4 regions of the Actinomadura vinacea genome follow, and region 3 is predicted to be linked to each of the others. Evidence: riboswitches for the same ligand, from Rfam matches in the RefSeq annotation. Region 3 holds a riboswitch; each other region holds the start of a gene.
The links. A riboswitch is a leader RNA that binds a small molecule or an ion and turns the genes downstream of it on or off. The one in region 3 is predicted to bind cyclic di-AMP.
Positions count from the first base shown of each region.

Region 1: linked by a shared signal. The riboswitch ahead of ABD340_RS00425 (coiled-coil domain-containing protein) and the one ahead of ABD340_RS17980 (C40 family peptidase) in region 3 are both predicted to bind cyclic di-AMP.
Region 2: linked by a shared signal. The riboswitch ahead of ABD340_RS19570 (CHAP domain-containing protein) and the one ahead of ABD340_RS17980 (C40 family peptidase) in region 3 are both predicted to bind cyclic di-AMP.
Region 4: linked by a shared signal. The riboswitch ahead of ABD340_RS06680 (CHAP domain-containing protein) and the one ahead of ABD340_RS17980 (C40 family peptidase) in region 3 are both predicted to bind cyclic di-AMP.

Region 1 is NZ_BAAARW010000001.1:91,899-97,700, reverse strand. Features, by position in the region: gene ABD340_RS00435 (serine/threonine protein kinase) at 1-537, shown strand, start outside; gene ABD340_RS00430 (S8 family peptidase) at 688-1,857, shown strand; cyclic di-AMP (ydaO/yuaA leader) riboswitch at 2,020-2,212, shown strand; gene ABD340_RS00425 (coiled-coil domain-containing protein) at 2,216-3,169, shown strand; gene ABD340_RS00420 (hypothetical protein) at 3,231-3,869, shown strand; gene purL (phosphoribosylformylglycinamidine synthase subunit PurL) at 3,993-5,802, opposite strand, start outside.
Region 2 is NZ_BAAARW010000012.1:920,970-926,771, reverse strand. Features, by position in the region: gene ABD340_RS19585 (response regulator transcription factor) at 1-310, opposite strand, end outside; gene galE (UDP-glucose 4-epimerase GalE) at 285-1,604, shown strand; gene ABD340_RS19575 (TetR/AcrR family transcriptional regulator) at 1,691-2,299, shown strand; cyclic di-AMP (ydaO/yuaA leader) riboswitch at 2,633-2,772, shown strand; gene ABD340_RS19570 (CHAP domain-containing protein) at 2,787-3,530, shown strand; gene ABD340_RS19565 (bifunctional glycosyltransferase/CDP-glycerol:glycerophosphate glycerophosphotransferase) at 3,740-5,802, shown strand, end outside.
Region 3 is NZ_BAAARW010000012.1:562,204-568,005, reverse strand. Features, by position in the region: gene ABD340_RS18000 (C40 family peptidase) at 1-824, shown strand, start outside; gene ABD340_RS17995 (guanyl-specific ribonuclease) at 899-1,333, opposite strand; gene ABD340_RS17990 (Mut7-C RNAse domain-containing protein) at 1,541-2,299, shown strand; gene ABD340_RS17985 ((deoxy)nucleoside triphosphate pyrophosphohydrolase) at 2,366-2,749, shown strand; gene ABD340_RS17980 (C40 family peptidase) at 2,807-3,808, opposite strand; cyclic di-AMP (ydaO/yuaA leader) riboswitch at 3,815-3,957, opposite strand; gene typA (translational GTPase TypA) at 4,147-5,802, shown strand, end outside.
Region 4 is NZ_BAAARW010000005.1:25,181-30,982, reverse strand. Features, by position in the region: gene ABD340_RS06695 (DEDD exonuclease domain-containing protein) at 1-118, opposite strand, end outside; gene ABD340_RS06690 (NYN domain-containing protein) at 386-1,657, shown strand; gene ABD340_RS06685 (C40 family peptidase) at 1,848-2,900, shown strand; cyclic di-AMP (ydaO/yuaA leader) riboswitch at 3,430-3,570, shown strand; gene ABD340_RS06680 (CHAP domain-containing protein) at 3,580-4,332, shown strand; gene ABD340_RS06675 (putative metallopeptidase) at 4,375-5,661, shown strand; gene ABD340_RS06670 (M48 family metallopeptidase) at 5,658-5,802, shown strand, end outside.

The DNA.
Region 1 (5,802 bases), on a different contig from region 3:
CTCCCTCCCGAGGAGGAGCCCCGCCGCGGCCTGGGCGGGCTTCTGGAGAGCCTGCCGCGTCCCGGCAACCATCTGCTGGGGGTGGCGCTCTCGCTCACGATCGGGGTGCTGGTCGGCGTCCTGATCATCGCGCTGGTGCTGCTGCCGCAGTGGCGGGACGACCACGCCACGCAGCAGGCCGGGCCCGCCAACGCCCCGGTCGACGACCGGCCGGTGAGCGCCATCCCCGAGGGGTTCTCCGGCACATGGAAGGGCACCGCGGTCAACCCCGGGCGCGGTGCCTCCTTCCCGGTCGAGGTGACGTTCAAGGCGGGCGAGACGACGGCCCGGGCCGTGTACCCGCGGAGCCGCTGCACCGGGACGCTCACCTTCACCAAGGGCACCAACCGGCAACTGCAGATGATGCTGGCGATCCCGAAGCCGTGCTCGAACGGGACCGTCCAGGTGAGCCGGCAGCCGGACGGCACCCTGCAGTACGCCTGGAGGACGCGCGCCGGGACCCCGCTCGGCTACCAGGGCAAGCTCACCCGCGCCTGAGCGGCGCCGGGCGGAGATGACCGGAATGCCAATTTAATCGTGATTTAAGGGCTCTTTCTGCAAGAGATCCATTAAAGTACCTCCGGGCTGACCGGTCATGTCAGCCGCCGCGGGCACCGCGCACGGTCCCGCCGGAGAGAAGGAGAGCTCTTGCGGACTGTCCACCGAAGGGTGCTCGTCGTCGGCGCGGCCGCCACCTGCGTCGGCGCGACCGGCACGCTGCCCGCCGCCGCGGCCCCCGCCGCGGCCGGCCCGGTCACCGTCACCGCGGCGCGCGGGACCCCGCTGCCCGGCCGGTACATCGTCACGCTCAAGTCCGGCGAGTCCACCGCCTCGGCGGCCAAGCGCGTGCGCGCCACCTCCGTCAAGCTCTTCGACGGGGTGCTGAACGGCTTCGCCGCCAAGCTGAGCACCACGCAGCTGGACAAGCTGCGCCGCGACCCGGCCGTGGCCGCGATCGAGCAGGACCAGGTGGTGAAGGCCGTCGGCACGCAGCGCTCGGCGACCTGGGGCCTGGACCGCATCGACCAGCGCAGGCTGCCGCTGTCGAAGACCTACACCTACAAGTCGACCGGCACCGGCGTGACCGCCTACGTGATCGACACCGGGCTGGCCTCCACGCACCCCGAGTTCGGGAACCGGGCCTCGGTCGCCTGGGTGGCTCCGGAGTTCGGCGGCGACGGCTGGGACCGCAACGGGCACGGCACCCACGTGGCGGGCACCATCGGCGGCAAGACCTGGGGCGTGGCCAAGAACGTCAAGCTGCGCGGCATGCGGGTGCTGGACGCCGAAGGCTCCGGCTCGATGTCGACCATCGTGCAGGCCGTCCAGTGGCTGGAGCGGAACGCCGCCAAGCCCGCCGTGGCCAACCTGTCGGTCGGCGGCCCCAAGTCCGCGGCGCTGAACACGGCGGTGCAGAAGCTGTCGCAGTCGGGCGTGTTCGTCTCCGTCGCGGCCGGCAACGAGAACCAGAACGCCTGCAACACCTCCCCCGCCGGCGCAGGCTGGGTGATGGCGGTCGGCGCCACCACCGTCTACGACAACCGCGCGACCTGGTCCAACCACGGCTCGTGCGTGGACATCTTCGCGCCCGGTTACGGGATCACCTCGGCGTGGCCCGGCGGCGGCAAGTCGACGATCTCCGGAACGTCGATGGCCGCCCCGCACGTCAGCGGCGCCGCCGCGCTGTACCTCGCCGGGAACCGCGGCGCCACGTTCCCGCAGGTGCAGAAATGGCTGAACGACAACTCCACGAAGGGGCGAATCGGGCGACTTCCGTCCGGCACGGCCAACAGGCTTCTGTACAAGGCCGGCCTGTGAGTCCGGTCACGTAGGATGGCCCGGCTCCCAGGAGAAAGACATGATTCTCTGTTGCCCTGCCCTTCCAGGGGTCACAGGGGTTTAATCTTGGCGAGGATCCGAATGGTTCCTTACAGTTCGATGGCATTCGGCCGGTGACCGCTTCGTCCCCCGGGGCGGGTCCGGCCGGACCAGCCGAGTCCCGCGGCGCAGTTCGCCCGGGAACCGGGGAACCACAGCCGGACGGTCCGGGGCGGCGACGCTCCGGCCCAGACCGGCCGGGGTGAATTCACCGTCCACCAGCTCGGGCGGTGATAGGGCTGACTCCCGGCCCGAATCCGTCAGCTAACCCGGTAGGCGATCGAGGAGAGGAGAGGACGTGGAGGGGACCCCCAACTCCACCCCCAGTTGGCAATCGCGGCTGCGGCGTCCCGCCCTGGCACTCGTGGCACTCGCAGGTGCCCTGCCACTGGCCGCGGGCACCACGATCACCGCGCCCCCCGCACAGGCGGAGCCGGGCGACGGGGGCCGCATCCGCAAACTGAACGCCCAGATCGAGAAGCTCGACAAGGCGTACGGCGGCGACCTGGCCAAGCTGAAGGACGCCCAGTACGGCGTCAAGAAGGCCCTGGACCGCACCAAGGTGCTCAACAGCGACCTCCAAGCCGCCCGCGGCCTGGTGGCCCAGCTGGCGGCCTCCCAGTACATGACGGGCGGCGCCGACCCCTCGGTCTCCGTGCTCGCCGACAGCGACCCGTCCAACGCGCTCAGCAACGTCACCCTGGTCAGCCACGTGGCGCAGAACCAGTCCGCCAAGGTGCAGCAGATCCAGCAGCTGGTGAACGAGCAGGCGAAGGCCAAGCGCGAGGCCGAGCAGAAGATCAAGGACCTGGAGAAAGAGATCAAGGACCTGGTCAAGGAGAAGGCCCGGGTCAAGGCGCTGATCAAGAAGTTCAAGCCGGAGTCGCCCAGCACCGGCATGGGCGGAACCACCCCCCGGATGGCCAAGACCAAGAACACCATCGACATCGAGTTCGGGCCGTTCCCCACCATCGGCTGCTACCGCGGCGGCGCCGACGCCCAGGACCACGCCACCGGCACCGCCTGTGACTTCATGGTCACCACCGGCGGCTCGATGGCGTCGGGCAGCGCACAGACCAAGGGCGACCAGACCGCCGCCTACGCCATCGCCAACGCCAGCAAGCTCGGCATCAAGTACGTCATCTGGCGCCAGCGCATCTACGACATGCGCAGCCCCGGCTGGCGCAGCATGGAGAACCGCGGCGGCGCGACGGCCAACCACTACGACCACGTCCACATTTCGGTCTTCTAGCCGTATGCCGCTCTGACCAGGGCCGCACGTCACCCGAGAGGGAACATCTCAGACTCAGATCATGGATCGTGCGCAGGTCGAAGCCGGCACTGTCTTCGCGTGGCCGGGCGACGAGCGACCAATGCGCGTGTTGCTTCGCGACGCTGAGGTCGCCATGTACGACGCTTGGTGGCCGCACCTCCAGACCTGGGGCCTGGGGGATCTGAAGCGGACCAGGCGAAAGCGCGTCAGCTATTACGTCACAGACGTCACCACGTTGGCGGCAAAGGCAACTTTCCTGCGCACAGAGCCTTTGACCGACGACGAAACCGCGTTGCATCGCCCAGACCTCCGATTCTCCCTGGCGCAATGCGCTGAGGTGCAATGGCCGGCGGAGGCACCCGATGCCACGGTCCGGTTTACTGAGCACCTGAGGGCTTCCGGCTGCTGGGATGCTCTGGCCGGCAGCACATTGAACGTGCCCGAGATCTATCTGCTTCCGTTCGGGCCCGACGGAGGCACGAAGGCGGGCGTCCGAGTGAAGGCAGACACCGGGATCGCCTTCACCGCCAGAGAGCTGATCAGCAAAGCGGCGACCATAGAAGCCCCATGGGTCAGATCAGTGGTCCCGACACAGGGCGTGGGCATCTACAGATCAGGACTGCAACGGGGGCTTCCCGCGTACTACCTGTGGGGCAACGAGAGCCGGCTGCAGTCCTAGCCGTCGAGCGACTGGCCCCTTCCCCATTCTCAGGAGGTTGCAACCTGGGTTGGAAGGGTGCGGGCTCCCCCCGACCCCGTCTTGGGGACGGGCGCCCCCGCGAGAGCGCCCGTCCCCTTTCGGTCAGCCGGCGTAGCTGGGGAGGGTGCGTTCGTGGGCGTCGCGGAGCTCGACCAGCGGGATGGAGAACAGCTCCTGGGCCTCGCCATCCGGGCCGGCCGTGGAGACGTCCAGGGAGTCGCCGCCGATGACGCCCAGCTGCGACACGGGGACTCCGGCGGACTCGCACAGCTGCGCCAGCCGGTTCTCGCCGCCGGGACGGATCGCGACCACGGTTCGGGCGACCGACTCGCTGAACAGCGAGACGAACGCGTCCCCGCGCAGGGTGATCTTCGCGCCGAGGCTGCCGCGCAGGCAGGACTCCACCAGCGTCTGGGACAGTCCGCCGTCGGACAGGTCGTGCGCGGCCATCAGCAGCCCCTCGCGGGCCGCGTTGATCAGGACCGAGGCCAGCGCGTGCTCGGCGGCCAGGTCGACCAGGGGCGGCAGGCCGCCCAGGTGGCCGTAGACCACGTGCGCCCATTCCGAGCCCCCGAACTCCTCGCGGGTCTCGCCGAGCAGGGCGAGCGTGGCGCCGTCGGAGGTGAACGACATGTTCACGTGGCGGCGCACGTCGTCGTGGACGCCCAGCACGCCGATCACCGGGGTCGGGTTGATCGGGGTGCTGCCGGTCTGGTTGTAGAAGCTGACATTGCCGCCCGTGACGGGGACGCCGAGGTACTGGCAGGCGTCCGCCAGGCCCTCGACCGCGCGCGCGAACTGCCACATGACACCCGGGTCCTCCGGGGAGCCGAAGTTGAGGCAGTTGGTGACGGCGAGGGGGCGGGCGCCGGTGGCGGCAACGTTGCGGAACGCCTCCGACAGCGCCAGCTGCGCGCCCGAGTACGGGTCGAGACGGGTGAAGCGGCCGTTGCCGTCCAGCGACAGCGCGATGCCCAGGCCGGACTCGTCGTCGATCCGGAGCACGCCCGCGTCCTCGGGCATCGCCATGACGGTGTTGCCCATCACGTACCGGTCGTACTGCGAGGTGACCCAGGTCTTGCTCGCCAGGTTGGGCGAGCCGGCCAGCCACAGCACGGTGCGGCGGATCTCGTCGGCGCTGGACGGCCGGGTGAGCCGCCCGGGGGTGTCGGACTGGAGCGTGCCCAGGTCGGCCGGGGGCTCGTAGGGGCGCTGGTAGACCGGGCCCTCGTCGGCGGCGGTGGTCGGCGGGATGTCGACGATCGTCTCGCCCCGCCAGGTCATGACGAGGCGGCCGGTGTCCGTGACCGCGCCGATCGTGGTCGCCGGGATCTCCCACTTCGCGCAGATCTCCAGGAAGCGGTCGACCTTGCCCGGCTCGACCACGGCCATCATGCGCTCCTGCGACTCGCTCATGAGGATCTCCTCAGGGAGCAGGGTCGCGTCGCGCAGCGGGACCGAGTCCAGCTCCACGTGCATGCCGCCGGTACCGGCCGCGGCCAGCTCGGTCGTCGCACACGACACCCCGGCCGCGCCGAGGTCCTGGATGCCCACGACGAGGTCCTCGCGGAACAGCTCCAGGCAGCACTCGATCAGCAGCTTCTCCATGAACGGGTCGCCGACCTGCACGCTGGGCCGCTTGGCCTGCGACTCCTCATCGAACGTCGCCGACGCCAGCACCGAGGCGCCGCCGATCCCGTCCGGGCCGGTGCCGGCACCGAACAGGATCACCCGGTTGCCCGGACCGGGCGCCACCGCCCGCTTGATGTCCTCATGCTTCATCACACCCACGCACAGCGCGTTGACCAGCGGGTTCTGCGCGTAGCACGGGTCGAAGACGGTCTCACCGCCGATGTTGGGCAGGCCGAGGGAGTTGCCGTACCCGCCGACCCCGGCCACCACGCCCGGCAGC
Region 2 (5,802 bases), 360 kb from region 3:
AGCCCACGGCGCCGAACCGGACGGCCTGCACGATGGCGTCGACCTCGCTCATCGCCGACAGGACCACCACGCGCATCTCGGGGTGCCGTTCCCGGATCCGGCTCAGCACGTCCAGGCCGCTCTCGGCGCCGAGCGTCATGTCCAGCACCACGACCTGCGGGCGTTCGGTGGCGGCCAGCGCCAGCGCGCGCCGCACGCCCGCCGCGATCGGCAGGATGACCAGGTCGGGCTCCCGGTTCAGCCGGGCGGCCAGCGCCTCGGCGAACAGGGCGTGATCGTCCACGATGAGGACGCGGATGGGCGGTCGCATCCCCCGACCTTCCCCGGTGCCCGGCCGCCGCGGATCCCGCAAACGCTGTACTTCGCGTTCGGTGCCGGTTCTGGACAGGCCGGCCCGGACGAGCGCGGCGGGGAGGACTCGGGCGCGGACGCGTCCCGCGACCGCCGAGTTGACCCGCGTCCGGAGGCGGTCAGTTGCGGAACGCGCCGTTGACCGTCCGCCACCGCCTGCCGAAGCTGTGCGTATCGGTCAGGGGATCGATCACAGGGGTGATCATAGGGGGCCTCGAATGCGTGCAGGGAATGCGTCAGGGAAAGTCCTGATAACCGGGGGAGCGGGCTTCATCGGAAGCACGATCGCGTCGGCGTTCGCCGAGCGCGGAATCGTTCCGGTCGTGCTCGACAGCCTGGTCACCGGGCGGACCGAGTTCACCCAGGGAAAGATCTTCTACCAGGGCGACATCTCCGACGGCGATCTGCTGGACGAGATCTTCGCCGCGCATCCCGACATCGGTATCGCGGTGCATTGCGCGGCGCTCATCGTGGTGCCCGACTCGGTGTCGGATCCGCAGCGCTATTACGACGTCAACCTCACCGGAACGCTGAATCTGGCCGGCCATCTGATCCGCAACGGATGCGAGCGGATGGTCTTCGCCTCGACCGCGGGGATGTACCGGCCCGGGCCGGACCTGTCGGTGAGCGAGGGGTCGTCGCTGGACCCGCAGAACCCCTACACGCGCTCGAAGATGATGGCCGAGCTGCTGCTGGAGGACCTGTGCTCGGCCTACGGGCTGCGGGTGGTCTCGCTGCGCTACCTCAACCCGATCGGCGCCGACCCGCGGATGCGCACCGGGCTGCAGAGCAGCAGGCCGACGCACGCGCTGGGGAAGATGATCGAATCGTACGGGCTGGGCGTGCCGTTCCGGATCACCGGTACCGACTGGGACACCCGGGACGGCACCGCGGTCCGCGACTACATTCACGTGTGGGACATCGCCCGCGCTTTCTGCGCGGCGGCGGCGCGGTTCGATTCCATCGTCGCGCCCGCCGGTCCGGACGGGCGCGGCTCCGGTTATCAGGTCATCAATCTCGGCACCGGCGGGGGGACCACCGTCCGGGAACTGGTGGAGGCCTTCCGCGGCGTCGTCGGAGACGGTTTCCAGGTCGAGGAGGCGCCCGCCAGGCCGGGCGATGTCGTGGGCGCGTACGTCAATCCCGCGAAGGCGCTGGAATTGCTCGGCTGGAAGCCCGAGTATTCCATCGAGGACGCCATTCGCCATTCGCTGGAATGGGCGGCGCGGCGGAGCCGTATGGACGCGGCCTGATCTTCGGGTGACCCGCCGCGCGCGGTGCGGACGGACGTGCGAGAGTATGGGATCGGTCACACGTCCGGTACCACCGAGGAGGCGCGTTGAGCGGCGATGTGCGGATCACCGTGACGCGGACCCTGAGCAAGGAGCAGCAGGTCCGGCGGGAGCGACTGATCGAGGCCGCGCGCCTGCTGGCGTTAGAGGGCGGCTACCCGGCCGTGACCATGCACGACGTGGCCGACCGTGCCGGGGTGGCGCGTGCCACGGTGTACCGCTACTTCGCCACCAAGGACCACCTGCTGACCGAGGTCGCCGCCACCTGGGCGCACCGGATCACCGACGACATCGACTCCCTGGCGGTCGGGACGACCCCGGTGGAGCGGCTCACGTCGATGCTGGAGCGGGTGGTCCGGGTGGCGGCCGAGGAGTTGACGCTGACCTCGGCGATCGTCCAGGCGGTGACGGCGGACGACTCCAGCGTGGACGACGCCCGCACGGTGCTCTTCCTGTTCGTCCGGGAGCGGCTGGCCGCGGCGATCGGCGATCCGGTCCCGGACCGGGAGGAGATCGAGATCGTGCTCGGGCACGTGCTGCTGGCCGGGCTGGTCAGCCTGACCTCGCTGCGCCGCCCGGTGGACGAGGTGGCCGCGATGGTGCGGACGTCGGGGCGGCTGGTGCTCACCGGGGCCATGGCGCCCCGCGCGCTGTGAGGCGCGCCGCTCACCGGGGCTGACCTCCGCTTGGTGTGGCCTTTGTCTCATGCCCCGCCGTTTGACAGGCGTTCCGCGCGGCAGGAAGGGGCCAGGGCGCGTTTTTGCCCCTGGGGCGGGCGCTTTGCCCTCGATTTGCGCTGAGCAGGAAGTTTGATACCTTCTGTCTGGTTCCGGGGATGCACTCCATGCGTCGCCGGGGGCCGGCGAGCCGCACCCGGACAGGGGCGAGCCCGCCATCACGGTCGCGTGTGCGGATTTCGAACCCGCGCGAACCGTGGTCATCCATCTGATCGCAGTGCGGCGGCCATCGACGGCCGCCGCTCCGCCGAGTCCGATCCCGCGCCGACGACGGCGCCCGGAGCCGGGGACCCATCTCTCTGGGGTGAATCGGCGCACTTCCACGTGCGCCGTAGGGCGACTTCCACGCCCGAATCCGACAGCTAACCCGGTAGGCGGCCATGGAAGGAATCAGGAGACCCCTGCCTTGTCGTTCCGCTCGAACCATTCCCATAGTGCCCTGCTCGCCACCCTCCGCGACCGCGCGGGCGAGCTGACCTCCCAGACCCTGGCCCTGCGGGGCCGCGCCGCCACCGGCGTCATCGGCGGCGTCGTCCTCGGCGCCCTGACCTTCGGGTCGGCCCTGGGCGCGGTCGCCTCCGCCGAAGCCGCCCCCGCCTCCGGCGCCGCCAAGGCCCGTCAGGCCGCGCCGGCCGCCGCGCCCGAGAAGGCCGACAAGTACGCCAAGTCCGCCACCACCCAGCAGGTCATCAAGCTGGCCGAGAAGCAGGTCGGCATCACCGAGGGCCAGGGCGGCGAGACCAAGTTCCACGACTGGTACATCAAGAGCAACGCCGCCAAGCTGACCGCCGCGCGCGACGGCGGGAGCGTGTCCGAATACAAGGGCGCCCAGTGGTGCAACATGTTCGTGTCCTGGCTCGGCGCGAAGGCCGGCCTGAAGGGCATGGGCGCCGATGCCTACACCGTCGCGCACGCCGAGTGGTTCAAGAAGACCGGCCGCTGGGGCCAGAAGGCCAAGCCCGGCGCCGTGGTGTTCTTCGCCTGGAACGGCGGCGGCATCTCCGGCATCGAGCACGTCGGCATGGTCGTCAAGGACAACGGCGACGGCACCATCACCACCATCGAGGGCAACACCGACAACGCCGTGAAGGAGAAGGTCCGCGACAAGTCGACGGTCGCCGGGTACGGCTACCCCGACTACCGGAGCTGACCCCCCGGCCCCGGCCTGGAACCGGCGAGGGCGTCCCGCCACCCGTGATCACTTCCTGATCGCGGGAGGGCGGGGCGCCCTTCGGCGTCTCACGTCCGCCACGCGAGAACGCGAAGATCGACACCCGCTTGATCCCATATCGACCCGTCCATTGCGCTGTGTGGAAATCACTAGCCGGAGTACGGATTCACGGGCCATGGGGGGATTCGATGGGGATCCGGCCGGACGTCAGCGTCATCGTGATCGCCTACAACGATGCCCGGCGGCTTCCCCGCGCGGTCGGATCGGTGCTCGCCCAGTCGCTGGGCAGCGTCGAGACGGTGATCGTGGACGACGCCAGCAGCGACGCCACCGGCGCCGTCGCCGACCGGTTCGCCGCCGCGCGCCCAGGGCGGATCCGGGCCGCGCACCTGCCGGAGAACTCCGGCGGCTGCGGCCGGCCCCGCAACACCGGGGTGGAACTGGCCCGCGGCGCGTACGTGATGTTCCTCGACAGCGACGACGTCCTCGACCGGCACGCCTGCATGAACATGGTCGCGGCGGCCGAGGAGACCGGCGCCGACCTCGTCTCCGGTCTGTGCGTGCGGTCCTATCGCGGCCCGCCGCCCAAGGAGACGCCCTGGTACGCCCGGCTCTACCGGAACCGGGCCGTGCACGGGTCCGTCCTGGAGCGCCCCGACCTGCTCTACGACACCCTGTCCACCAACAAGTGCTACCGCCGCGGCTTCCTCGCCGAGCACGGGCTGCGCTTCGCCGAGGACGTGCACTACGAGGATCTGCTGTTCACGGCCGAGGCCTACCTCGCCGCGTCCCGGATCGCGACCCTGCCGCACCGCGTCTACACCTGGTGCGTCGAGCCCGCCGCGGACCGCCCGTCGATCTCAAACCGGCGGGGCGAGCTGCGCAACCTGGCCGACCGGCTGGAGGTGCACCGCCGGATCGACCGCGCGTTCCTGGCGCACGGGGCCGAGCACCTCAAGCTGGCCAAGGACGCCAAGTTCCTGAACCACGACCTGCTTCTTTACCTCCGCGACCTGCGGACGCGGGACGAGCCGCACCGGGCGCGCTTCCGCGGGCTGGTCGCCCCCTACCTCGCCGAGCTGCACCCCGGCACGCTGGAGGCCGCCGGCCGGCTGCCCGCGATCGCCGCGTACATGGTGCGGCGCGGGGACGTCGACGGTGCCGTCGCCGCCGCCGAACTGGCCCGCAAGCGGATCCCCGAGCTGGGCGCCGACCTGGTGGAGCGGGACGGCCGGATCTACTGGGGCGGCCGCCACCTGCAGGACGCGCGCGCCCGGGAGATCCTCGACGTCACCGCGCTGGGCCTGCGCGCGCGGCCGCTGAGCGGCCTGCGCCCGGCCGTCACCGTGACCGAGCTGCGGCGGGACGGCCGGCGCGTCACGATCGCGGGCCGGATCGCCAACCCGCTCGGCCGCATCCCGGCAGGTGCCGGGCCCGCCGGGACGCTGGAGCTGAGGGACCGGCGCCGGCCCCGCCGGACGCTCCGGATCCCGGTCCGGCTGGCGCACCGGAGCGAGCGGATCGAGTGGCGGGCCGTGTTCGACTCCGCGCGCCGGCTCCGTCCCGTCGGGTTCGTCGATCCGGTGTGGGACGCCCGGCTCGCACTGCGCGCGGACGGCGAGCGGTTCACCGTCCCGGTCACCGCGGGACGGACCGGCGCGGGACGGGTGGGAGCGGACGGGACGCGGCTGCCGGCGCGGCCGCGGCTGACCCGGCTGGCCGGCACCCATTTCAGGCCGTATGTGACCGGGCGGGGCGAGCTGTCGTTCGTCCTCGAAGGCGGCGGGCGGCTCACCGGGGCGTCGCTGGCCGGGGTGCGGCGGGCGGCCCGCAGCGCGGCCGGGCGCCGGGCGTGGCGGGACGTCCGGCGGGCCGTGCGGTCGGGGCGCCGCCTGCGGGCCCGCGCCCGGCGCGCGCTCACCTCCCGCCGCACCAAGATCGCCGTGTCGAACCGGGTGCTGACCAGGCTGCCGGTCCGGCGCGGCACGGTGGTCTTCGAGAGCCACCTGGGCAGGCAGTACTCGGACAACCCCAAGTACATCTACCGGGAGCTGCGCCGGTCCGGGGCCGCGGCCAAGGCGATCTGGTCCTACGACGGCAGCCCGGAGGGTTTCCCGTCCGACGCCGCTCTCGTCCGGCGCGGGTCGTGGGCCTACTACCTCGCTCTGGCGCGTGCGGAGTTCTGGGTCGACAACCAGGGCTTCCCACCTGGACTGCGCAAGCGCGAGGAGACCACCTACATCCAGACCTG
Region 3 (5,802 bases):
AGGAGTTCGGCGTCCCCTGGAACGTGCTCGCCGGGATCGGAAAGGTCGAGACCAGCCACGGCACGTCCAAGCTGCCCGGTGTGAGCAGCGGCGAGAACTACGCGGGCGCCGGCGGGCCCATGCAGTTCCTGAAGGCCACGTTCGACTCGTTCGCCGTGGACGGCGACAAGAACGGCAAGAAGGACCGCTACGACCCTGACGACGCCATCCCGTCCGCCGCCCGCTACCTCAAGCACAACGGCGCCCCGGCGCGGATGCGGACCGCCCTCTTCATGTACAACCACTCGTGGGACTACGTGAACCTCGTCCTCGACTGGGCGAAGCGGTACGTGGGCGGCGACTTCACGGTCGTCCAGTCGAACGGCGTCGAATGCCAGGACAACCAGCTTCCGGCCAACGTGAGCGGCGTCGTCCAGCAGATCATCTCGTTCGCCATGGCGCAGCGCGGCAAGCGGTACATCTTCGGCGCCAACGGCCCGGACGCCTGGGACTGCTCGAGCATCCTCCAGGCCGCCTACCGCACCGTGGGGATCAGCATCCCGCGCACCACGTTCGAGCAGTGGCCGTTCGGAGTGAAGATCGACAAGGGCAAGGAGATCCCGGGCGACCTGGTCTTCTTCAACTCGGGTCCGGGCACCTCGGCCAACAATCCCGGCCATGTGGGGATGGTCATCGGCAACGGCAAGATGATCGTGGCGAGCTGCTCCACCTGCGTGCCGAACATCGGGGTCAAGCCGTACAAGAAGGCCAACTGGATCGGCACGACCCGGCCCCTCGCCCGCCCCGACATCCAGCGCCAGCTGGCCGAGGCGGGGCAACCCTGACCGGAGCGGTGCACTCGAGGACGCACCTGTGAGGCCGTCCCCGCGGCGGATGCCTGGGGGACGGCCGGTGGGGCTCAGCAGGTGAAGTCGATGTCCGAGAAGCTCTCGTAGTGGTCGGCGGTGTAGTACATCCCGTCGGCGCCCTGATCGCCCGCGGTGACGATGCGGCGGGCACCGCGGTCGTCCTCGCCGGGCGTCTTGACCGTGTACTCGTGGTAGTAGCCGCTGGGCTCGTCAGGGAGCAGGCCCTCGCGGTTCTGGAACACGGTGCCGTCCTGGGGGTAGGGGTACGGGCCGCCCTGCTCGATCAGCGCGATGGTGTCGTGCGCCTCGGCCGGGAGCCGGGACTCGCAGATCGGTGGGATGTCGGCCGCGAGCACGGAGGCGACCGCGGGCGGCCCGGCCACCGGCTGGGCGGGCCCGGCCTGCGCCGGGCCGGCCAGACCGGCCACGATCAGCGGCACCAGGAGCAGGAGACGGAGGAGCTTGGGGGAGCGGGGGGTCTTCATGGGGCGAGTGTGCGGTCCGCACCCCCGGCCCGGTCAAGGCGGGGCCGCGCTTTTCGGTTGATGTTGCCGATCGTGTCATCGGTGATTCGGCAGGGATCCCGGGTGTCGCACGGCCTCGGCCGACGGCGGGCGTTCCGGGGGTGAACCGCCGGTTAATCCGATCGACATCTCGCTCCGGCATGGCATGCTGGCCGCGTGGAGCCCGGGATGACGATTCGGATCGCCGAAGAACTGCTGATGTTCCTGCCGAGTGCGCGGCGGCGCGCACGGCAGGAGGTGGCGCACGACGGGACGTCGACGCTGGGACACATCGTGGAGTCCCTCGGCGTGCCGCTGCCCGAGATCGGCGCGCTCACCGTGAACGGCGAACCGGTCGAGCCGGGCCACCAGCCGGCGGCGGGCGACGAGGTGGCGGTGGCGGCCGTGCCCCGTCCGCAGCCCGTTCCGCTGGAGCCCGGCCAACTCGCGCCCCGGTTCCTGCTCGACGTGCACCTCGGCACGCTGGCCCGCCGCATGCGGCTGCTCGGGCTCGACACCGCCTACCACAACGACATGGACGACCCCGCGCTCGTCGTCCAGGCGAACGAGGAGGGCCGGGTCCTGCTGACCCAGGACCGCGGCCTGCTGCGGCGGCGGGCACTGTGGTTCGGCGCGTACGCGCGCGGCTCGCGCCCCGATGACCAGCTGCGCGACCTGCTGGAGCGGTTCGCGCCCGAACTGCGGCCGTGGACGCGCTGCACCGCCTGCAACGGCGTGCTGGCCCAGGTCGACAAGGAGGAGGTCGAGCGGGACCTGGCCGACGGCACCCGCCGCAGCTATGACGTGTACGGCCGCTGCGTCGACTGCGGCCAGGTGTACTGGCGCGGCGCGCACGGCGACCACCTGGAGACGATCGTCCAGGACGCGGCCCGGATCGTCGCCGCCGCCCGTAACGGCGCCGAAACGCCGCAGAGCGCGGCCTCCTGAGACGCGGACGGCCGCCGTCCGGCATCATGCCGGACAAGAGAGGGGCTGGTTGCGATCGGTGTTGTGGTGGGCGCGGCGATCATTTCCGGGGGGCGGCTGCTGGCCGCGCAGCGGGCGGAGCCGCCCGAGCTGGCGGGCGGCTGGGAGTTCCCGGGCGGCAAGGTCGATCCCGGCGAGTCCGACGAGGACGCCCTGGTCCGGGAGTGCCACGAGGAGCTGGACGTCAAGATCGCGCTGGCCGCGCGGATCGGCGGCGACTGGCCGCTGAGCCTGGGCGGCGTGCTCCGCGTGTGGACGGCGACGATCATCGAGGGCGAGGCGAGACCGCTGGAGCATCTGGCGCTCCGCTGGCTCGGCGCGGACGAACTCCACGACGTGCTGTGGCTCGCCGGGGACCTGCCCGTGGTGGAGGCCGTCCGCCCCCACCTGCGAGGCGCCGCGGGCCCCTGACCGCCGTTCGGCCGGCCGGCCGTCCTCGCCGGGGCCGTCGCCGGCCCCGGCGGGCGGTCACTCGATGCGGTTGGCGCCGGCGTAGTCGGAGCGGTCGGACAGCTTGGAGATCTTGACGACGTCGCCGGTCTGCGGGGCGTGCAGGTACTTGCCGTCGCTCAGGTAGATGCCCATGTGGTGCAGGTCACCGCCGAAGTAGACCAGGTCGCCGGACCTCAGCTCGCCCTTGCCCACCTTGCGGCCCTGGCCGAACAGGTCGCCGGTGTAGTGCGGAAGGCCGGGCTTGCCGACCTTGCCGTAGGCCCAGACGACCAGGCCCGAGCAGTCGAAGCTGCTCGGCCCCGCGGCGGCCCACACGTACGGGCTGCCGATCTTGCTCAGTGCCTTGCGGGCCATCTTGGCGGGCCGGCCGGAGCCCTTCACGGTCGCGCTCAGGCCCGTCCCGGGGTCCTTGGCGGTGGTGGTGGTCAGCTTGTCGAGTTGCCGGGTGACCTCGTCCACCTTGGCCTTGGCCGCCTCGCGGGCGCTCAGGGACCGGGCGGCGGCCCGCCGGACCTGCGCGGTCCTGGCCGCGGCGGCCTGCTGGGCGCGGACGGCGCCGTCGATCTGGGCCTGGAGGCGGTTGACGGCCGCGGCCCGGCTCTGGGCCAGGTAGGCGGAGGCCGACAGGCCGGTGGCGCCGCCGCCGGCGAACATCATGTCGGGGCCGCCGGTCATGTAGTCGGCGGCGGCGAGGCGGCCGAGTTCCTCGCGGGCGGGAGCGGCCTGGGCCTGGAGGGTGTCGGCGGCCTTGGCCGCGTCCAGCTCGGCCTGCTTGGCCTTGCCCAGCTCGACCCGGGACTTGTTGTAGCGCTCGGTCAGCTTCTCGGCCTCGGTGTTGAGGGCGTCCAGCCGCTTGCGCAGCTCGCTTTCGCCGGGCGCCGGTGCGGCGGCGTGCGCGGACGCCGGGGAGGCGGACGCGGCGGGGGAGGTGATGGGGAGGCCGACGCCGCACACGACGAGCGAGGCGGTGGTGAGGGCGGGCACGACGAGTCGACGTTTGGGGGGTGCCGGTGTCAAACCGGTGTCTCCTCTCCTTGGCCGCCTACCGGGTTAGCTGTCGGGTTCGGGCCAGGAGTCGCCCTACGGCGCGCACCAGGGAGTGTGCGCCGATTCACCCCGGGGGTCTGGGTCCCCGGTTCCCTCGCGGGATTCGGCGGTCCGGCCGTCGTCCCGGGGGGCGGGACTCCGAACGACCGGATCTGCAGGAGCGTACAAAATTGGGGCAAAATTAGCCAAATAGAGTATTTGTGACGGATCGGGCAAGGGGGTGGGGCGAGGGAGCCCCTACGGCCAAGTAGAATCAGGGGGTCGCACGTCTGCGGCGGACCCCACACTCTCACCCAAGGCGAGACCGCATGCCCATCTCCACGCGCGATGACCTCCGGAACGTCGCCATCGTCGCCCACGTCGACCACGGCAAGACGACGCTGGTCGACGCCATGCTCTGGCAGTCCGGGGCCTTCCGCGAGAACCAGGACGTGGACGACCGCGTCATGGACTCCAACGACCTGGAGCGTGAGAAGGGCATCACCATCCTGGCCAAGAACACCGCCGTCCGGCACGCCGGGATGACCATCAACATCATCGACACCCCGGGCCACGCCGACTTCGGCGGCGAGGTCGAACGCGGCCTGTCCATGGTCGACGGCGTCGTGCTGCTGGTGGACGCCAGCGAGGGCCCGCTCCCGCAGACCCGGTTCGTGCTGCGCAAGGCGCTGGGCGCGCGGCTCCCGGTGATCCTGGTGGTCAACAAGACCGACCGCCCGGACGCCCGGATCGACGAGGTCGTCGACGAGACCTACGAGCTGTTCATGGACCTCGACGCCGAAGAGGACCAGATCGACTTCCCGATCGTGTACGCCTCCGGCCGCGCCGGCCGGGCCTCCCTCACCAAGCCCGGCAACGCCGAGATGCCCGACAGCCCCGACCTGGAGCCGCTGTTCCAGGTCATCAAGGAGACCATCCCGGCGCCGTCCTACGACCCCGACGCCCCGCTCCAGGCGCACGTCACCAACCTGGACGCCTCCAGCTACCTGGGCCGGATCGCGCTGTGCCGGGTGCACTCGGGGATCATCAAGAAGGGCCAGCAGGTCGCCTGGTGCAAGCGCGACGGCAGCGTCGAGCGGGTCCGGGTCAGTGAGCTGATGATGACCGAGGCGCTCACCCGCAAGCCCGCCGACGAGGCCGGTCCCGGCGACATCATCGCGCTGGCCGGCATCCCGGAGATCATGATCGGCGAGACCCTGGCCGACCCCGACGACCCGCGCCCGCTGCCGCTGATCACGGTGGACGAGCCGGCCATCTCGATGACCATCGGCACCAACACCAGCCCGCTGGCCGGCCGGGAGAAGGGCACCAAGGTCACCGCCCGGCTGGTCAAGGACCGGCTGGAGCGCGAACTGGTCGGCAACGTCTCGGTCCGGGTGCTGCCGACCGAGCGTCCCGACGCCTGGGAGGTCCAGGGCCGCGGCGAGCTGGCGCTGGCCATCCTGGTCGAGAACATGCGCCGGGAGGGCTACGAGCTGACCGTCGGCAAGCCGCAGGTCGTCGCCAAGGACATCGACGGCAAGCGGCACGAGCCGGTCGAGCGGCTCACCGTCGACATCCCCGAGGAGCACCTGGGCGCGATCACCCAGCTCATGGCGGTCCGCAAGGGCCGCATGGAGCACATGACCAACCACGGCACCGGCTGGATCCGGATGGAGTTCCTGGTCCCGGCGCGCGGCCTGATCGGGTTCCGCACCGAGTTCCTCACCGAGACCCGCGGCACCGGCATGGCGCACCACGTCTTCGAGGGCTACGAGCCCTGGTTCGGCGAGCTGCGCACCCGGCCGTCCGGCTCGCTGGTCGCCGACCGCACCGGCGCCGCCACCGCCTACGCGATCATCAACCTGCAGGACCGCGGCACCTTCTTCGTCGGCCCGACCACCGAGGTCTACCAGGGCATGATCGTCGGGGAGAACTCCCGCGCCGACGAGATGGACGTCAACATCTGCAAGGAGAAGCAGAAG
Region 4 (5,802 bases), on a different contig from region 3:
CCCCGGTGGTCTCCAGGTCGACCACCACGAAGGTGACTTCCGCGAGCGGGGTGCCGAGGTCGTCGAGGGTGCCCTGGACGCCCTGCGCCGTGGTGGAGTGCGAACGCGCAGCCGTCATGGCCGTGACCGTAGAGGACGCCACTGACAGAGCGCGGGCCGCTAGGGTGGAGGACACGCCGGGGAACGCCGTGGGCGGGAGGCGCCGGGGGCGGCCCGCGAGGCCCCGGCCGGCACCGGCTGATCAGGCGTTCGCGCTGGTTAAGGTGCGCGGCACCCGGGAAACACTTGAGCGCACCGGCGGTACGGGCCTGGGAGGAGCGGGATCATCGACAGCGGCGCGGACGCGGAGGAGCGCCTGCCTCGTCCCCTCCCCGAGGCGGTTCGGGTGGGCGTGGTGGAGACCGCCGCCGAGCTGATCGGGGCGCTGCCCGCCGAGGAGGTCCCGCTTCCGCTGCGCCGGTTCGCCCGCTTCGAGCGGCGCAAGCGGGCCAAGTTGGCCGGGCAGCACATCGCCGCGCAGTTGGAGAAGGACGCCGATTTCCGGCGGCGGGTGGCGGTGCCGCTGCGCGAGGCGCAGCCCGATCTGGTCGAGGCGGTGGAGCAGGGCCCGGTGCCGCCGGCCGCGGACCCGGTGAAGGTCGCGGTGATCGCCTACCTGCTGCGTCCCGAGGGCTGGACGCGGCTGGTGGAGGCGGCCCGGGCCGAGCTGGAACGATCCGCGAGCGTTTCGGAGGGCGCGGCGGCCGAGCGGCGGATCGCCGAGTTGCGCGCCGAGCTGGCGGCGGCGCGCACCGCCCGTTCCGCCGAGGTGGAGCGGCTGCGCGCGGAGCTGCGCGACAGCAAGGCCGAGGTGGCGGAGCTGCGCCGGAAGCTGCACGAGGCGCGGACCAGGGCGAAGGCGGCGCAGGAGCGCGCCGAGGCGCTGGCCGCCGAGACCGAGCGCGAGCTGGCCGCGGCCCGGGACGGCACCGCGGCGGCCGACAAGGAGATGCGGCGGCTGCGCGGCAGGGTGGCGCGGGCGGAGACCGATGCCGAGGCGGCGCGGCGCGCTTCGCGGGAGGGCCGCAACGTCGACGACGTGCGGCTGCGGATGCTGCTGGACACGCTGGTGGACGCGGCGCAGGGGGTGCGCCGGGAGCTGGCGCTGCCCTCGACGATCGAGCGTCCGGCGGACGCGGTGGCCGGGGTGGAGCCGGACCGGCTGGCGCATCGGGCGCTGCCCGGGCGGGCGCTGTCGGATCAGGACCCGCAGCTGCTGGAGCGGCTGCTGACCCTGCCGCAGGTGCATCTGGTGGTGGACGGCTACAACGTCACCAAGACCGGTTACGGCGAGCTGCCGCTGGCCGACCAGCGCAGCCGGCTGCTGTCGGGGCTGGGCGGGCTGGCCGCGCAGACGCGGGCCGAGGTGACCTGCGTCTTCGACGGGGCGGATCTGGACGCCCCGGTGGCGATCGCGGCGCCGCGCGGGGTGCGGGTGCTGTTCAGCCAGCCCGGTCAGACCGCCGACGAGCTGATCGGGGAACTGGTGCGGGCCGAGCCGTCCGGGCGCGCGGTGGTGGTGGTCTCCTCCGACCGCGAGGTGGCCGACGCGGCCCGCCGCGCCAACGCGCGGCCCGCCCCGTCCACGCTGCTGCTGCGCCGCCTCGGCCGTTCGTAGCGCCTGGTGGCGCTGCCTGCGCGCGGCGTGACATGAGACTCCTTCGCAACAGCGTTTCGTGATTCGTCTCTCACCGAGTGTGCGTAAAGCGCGAATTGCCGCGCCAAAGACCAACGAATCAGTTGTGACGGGTGTGACCCCTCGCTAGTGTCGTCCGCTGACATCGTGGACGAGAGGGGCACAACGGATCGTGGCCAGTGATCTCACCCGGGCGGGCTCCCTGAGAGAGCACGACCGCCCGAGCGGTAGCGCGGCACGCGGCACCTCCCGCAGGCTCACGGCGATCGCCGTGACGGTCTCGCTCGCGCTTCCCGTCACCGTGCTGCCCGCCACCGCCGCCAACGCCGAACCGCGGCCCAGCGCGGCAGAGGCGCGCAAGAAGCTCACCAAGCTCAACGAGCAGGTCGAGCAGATGGTGGAGAAGTACAACCAGCTCCAAGAGCAGCTCAAGGTCGCCAAGAAGAAGTGGAAGGCGACGCAGGCGGCGGGCAAGGAGGAGCTGGCGACCTTCAACCAGCTCCAGGAGAAGGTCGCGCAGATGGCGGCGACCGCCTACAAGCAGGGCAACACCGGCGACGTGGCCGGCTTCGTCGGCAACGAGAACCCGCAGGCCGTGCTCGACCAGGCCGCCGTGTTCCAGCACCTGTCCCGCAACCGCAACTCCGAGCTGGCCCAGTTCCTGGGGTCGGCGCAGCGGCTGCGGCGGGAGCAGGCCCAGGCCAAGGCCGCCTACGACGAGGCGGCCAAGAAGGCCAAGGAGGCCAAGGCCAAGAAGACCGAGGTCGAGAAGTCGATCAAGAAGCAGAAGACGCTGCTGGCCCGGCTGGGCGAGCCGTCCGGCTCCTCGGGCGGCGGCAGCACCGGCGGCTCCTACACCGGTCCGGCCAGCGGTTCGGCCCGCACGGCGCTCAACTTCGCCTACGCCCAGCTCGGCAAGCCCTACGAGTACGGCGCCACGGGCCCCGGAACCTATGACTGCTCCGGGCTCACCATGAGGGCGTGGGGGGCGGCGGGCGTCAACGTCACCCGCACGACCAACACGCAGTACGCGGCCACCAAGAGGGTCTCCAAGAGCGCGTTGCAACCCGGTGACCTGGTGTTCTTCAACAGCCTCAACCACATGGGCATGTACGTGGGCGGCGGCAAGATGATCCACGCCCCGCGCACGGGCAAGAACGTCGAGATCGTGCCCATCATGTCCGGCTACTACGCCTCGAACTACTACGGGGCCGGTCGCCCCTGAGCCGAGGATCGATGGCTGGACGAAGGCCGCCGGACCGCGTTATTCCAGGTCCGGCGGCTTTTTGTCGCCTATTTGCCATCTCGTAGACCTTTGCTATCTTGTGTCCACTCGCGGTACCCCCCAGGTGCCGCCCGGGCCCCGCGCGGCACCCGCGCACCGCGGCCCCGACGGCGCCCTCCAGGTGCCGCCTTCGATTCGGCACCTTCCAGGTGCCGCGTCCCCCTCCCAACGGCCGGCCCGGCCGCACCGTGAGCGCACCCTCGACGCGCATGGGCTCTGAGAGCGCGCCACGGCGGTCCCCCCATCGGGCCCCGGCCGCGGGCGTGCCCTGTTCCCGGGCCGCCCATCTCCAGCAGTACCCCTGACAACACATGGCCACGGCGTGGCCGCCCGTCCCCGTCTCCCTCGGGACTCCCCCACACACTGTCCCGTGGCGAGCCCGGGCGGCCACGCCCTACCCCCTCATCCGCGTACACGTGTACGCAGGGTGATCTGACCGAAATCCGAACAACGGGCGTCCGCACAGCACGGGCGCCCACCGCCGAGTCCGCGCGAGCGGAGCCGGGGACCCACGTCCCATCCGGGGTGAATCGGCCTTTGACCAGGCCGTAGGGCAGCTTCCACGCCCGAACCCGTCAGCTAACCCGGCAGGCGGCATGGAAGCTGAGGAGACCCCCACGTGCCAGGAAAGCACCGCACGCGCAACCCCTTGAACATCACTCTCCGTACTACCGGCGGCCTCGTCGCCGGGGCCACCGTGATCGGCCTGGCCGCCGCCACCACGCAGGCGTCGCTCGCCTTCGGCGACTCCCCGCGGCGCCCCGCCACCTTGGCCGCCGGGGCCGCGAACGTGACGGAGGCGAAGACCGTCCAGACCAAGCGGGGCAAGGGCCTCAAGGCCAAGCACGACAAGCGCGACAAGCGCGGCAAGCGCAAGAAGCCCACCGCCCAGGACGCCATCAAGCTCGCCCGTTCCCAGGTCGGGATCTCCGAGGACGCCGTCGGCGACACCAAGTTCCAGGACTGGTACAAGTCGACCGACCGCGCCAAGGAGACCGTGGAGCGCGACGGCGGCACCATCGGCGGCTACAGCTCCGCCGCCTGGTGCAGCATGTTCATCTCCTGGATCGGCCACCGGATCGGCGCCAGCGACCAGCTGGGCATGGACGCCTGGACGGTCGCGCACGCCCAATGGTTCGAGGACAAGGGCCGCTGGGGCGACAAGCCGCGGCCGGGCGCCATCGTCTTCTTCAACTGGGGCGGCAGCAAGAGCATCGACGACATCGAGCACGTCGGCATGGTGATCAAGGACAACGGCGACGGCACCGTGAAGACGGTGGAGGGCAACACCAGCAACGCCGTCCTGGTTCGGGAACGTTCCACAGCCTCTGTCGTCGGCTACGGCTACCCCCGGTACGCCAAGTCGAAGTGAGGCCCGGCGCGCCCGGACGGGCGCGCGCATAGGATCTCGCGCATGGATCGGGAGCGCGGACCCGGAGTCCCGCGGCGGAAGGCCCTCACGGCGATCGCCGCGGGCTCCGCCGTCTGCGCCCTCGCGGGCGCGGGCCTGTCCGCCGCCGGCTCCGAAGGCCCTGCCCGAAGCGCGTCCGGAGACCAGGCGCGGACGCTGCCAGGCCCCGATGTCGGACCGCCCGACCGGGAGGCGGTAGCCACCGTCCTGGCCAACCGGGCCGCGGCCGTCCGCGACCGCGACCGCGCCGCGTTCATGGCCACGGTCGCCGCCGCCCCGGCGGGCTACCGGCAGGCCCAGGCCGCGATGTTCGACAACCTGCTCAAGCTTCCGCTGGACGGCTGGCGGGAGCGGTTCGAACGGGTCGTCTCCACCACCGGGAGCGCCGTGCTCGTCCAGGTCACGCTCGGCTACCGGCTGCGCGGCCACGACGCCGACCCGCTGCGGCGCAACCGGCATCTGGCGTTCGCGCCGCGCTCGGGCACCTGGGTGATCACCGGTGCCGGCGCGGAACGCGGTCTCCCCGACGACGCCGAGATCTGGGACGGCGGCCCGCTCACCGCCGTGCGGGGCCGCACCGGCCTGGTCATCGGCGACGGGCCCGCCCTGGCGGAGATCGCACGCCGGCTGGACGAGGCCGTCCCCGCCGTCGCCCGGATCACCGGCGCGGCGGCCGTCCGGGGCTGGCGCGGGCGGGTGGTCGCGCTGGTGCCCGGCACCGACGCCCGGGCCGGCGCGCTGGCGGGCGGCGACCGCGACCTGGGCGGGATCGCCGCGCTCGCCACCGTCGCGCCCACCGCGGGCGGCCCCGGCGCGGACCGCGTCGTCATCGCGCCCGGCACCTTCGGCCGCCTCAACGACCTGGGCCGCGACGTCGTGCTCACCCATGAGCTGACGCACGTCGCCACCGGCGGGGCGCGCGACGGCCGCACCCCGATCTGGCTCATCGAGGGCTTCGCCGACTACGTCGGCTACCACGGCATGCCGGTGAGCGTGCCGTCGGCCGCGCGCGAGCTGCGCCGCGAGGTGGCCGCCGGACGGCTGCCCGCCGGGCTGCCCGGCCGCACCGCCTTCGACGCCGCCGCCTCCGGCCGGCTCTCCCAGAGCTACCAGGAGGCGTGGCTGGCCTGCCGCATGATCGCCGACCGGTACGGTGAGGCGAGTCTGGTCCGGCTCTACCGGGCCGCGGGACGGCGGTCCGAGGCCGCGGCGCTGCGCGAGGTGCTGGGCCTGACCCCGGCCCGTTTCACCGCCGAATGGCGCGACTACCTGCGGAGGGAACTGCGATGAGCGCCGAGCCGACGGCCGACGCCAGGTCCCGGCGGGCCGCCGCGATCGCCGCCCTCGTGCTGTTCGCCGCCGTCGGCGCGGTGCTGGCCCTCACCACGCCGTGGAACCCGCTGCCCGGGGACGTGCCGGGCGGCGCGGCGC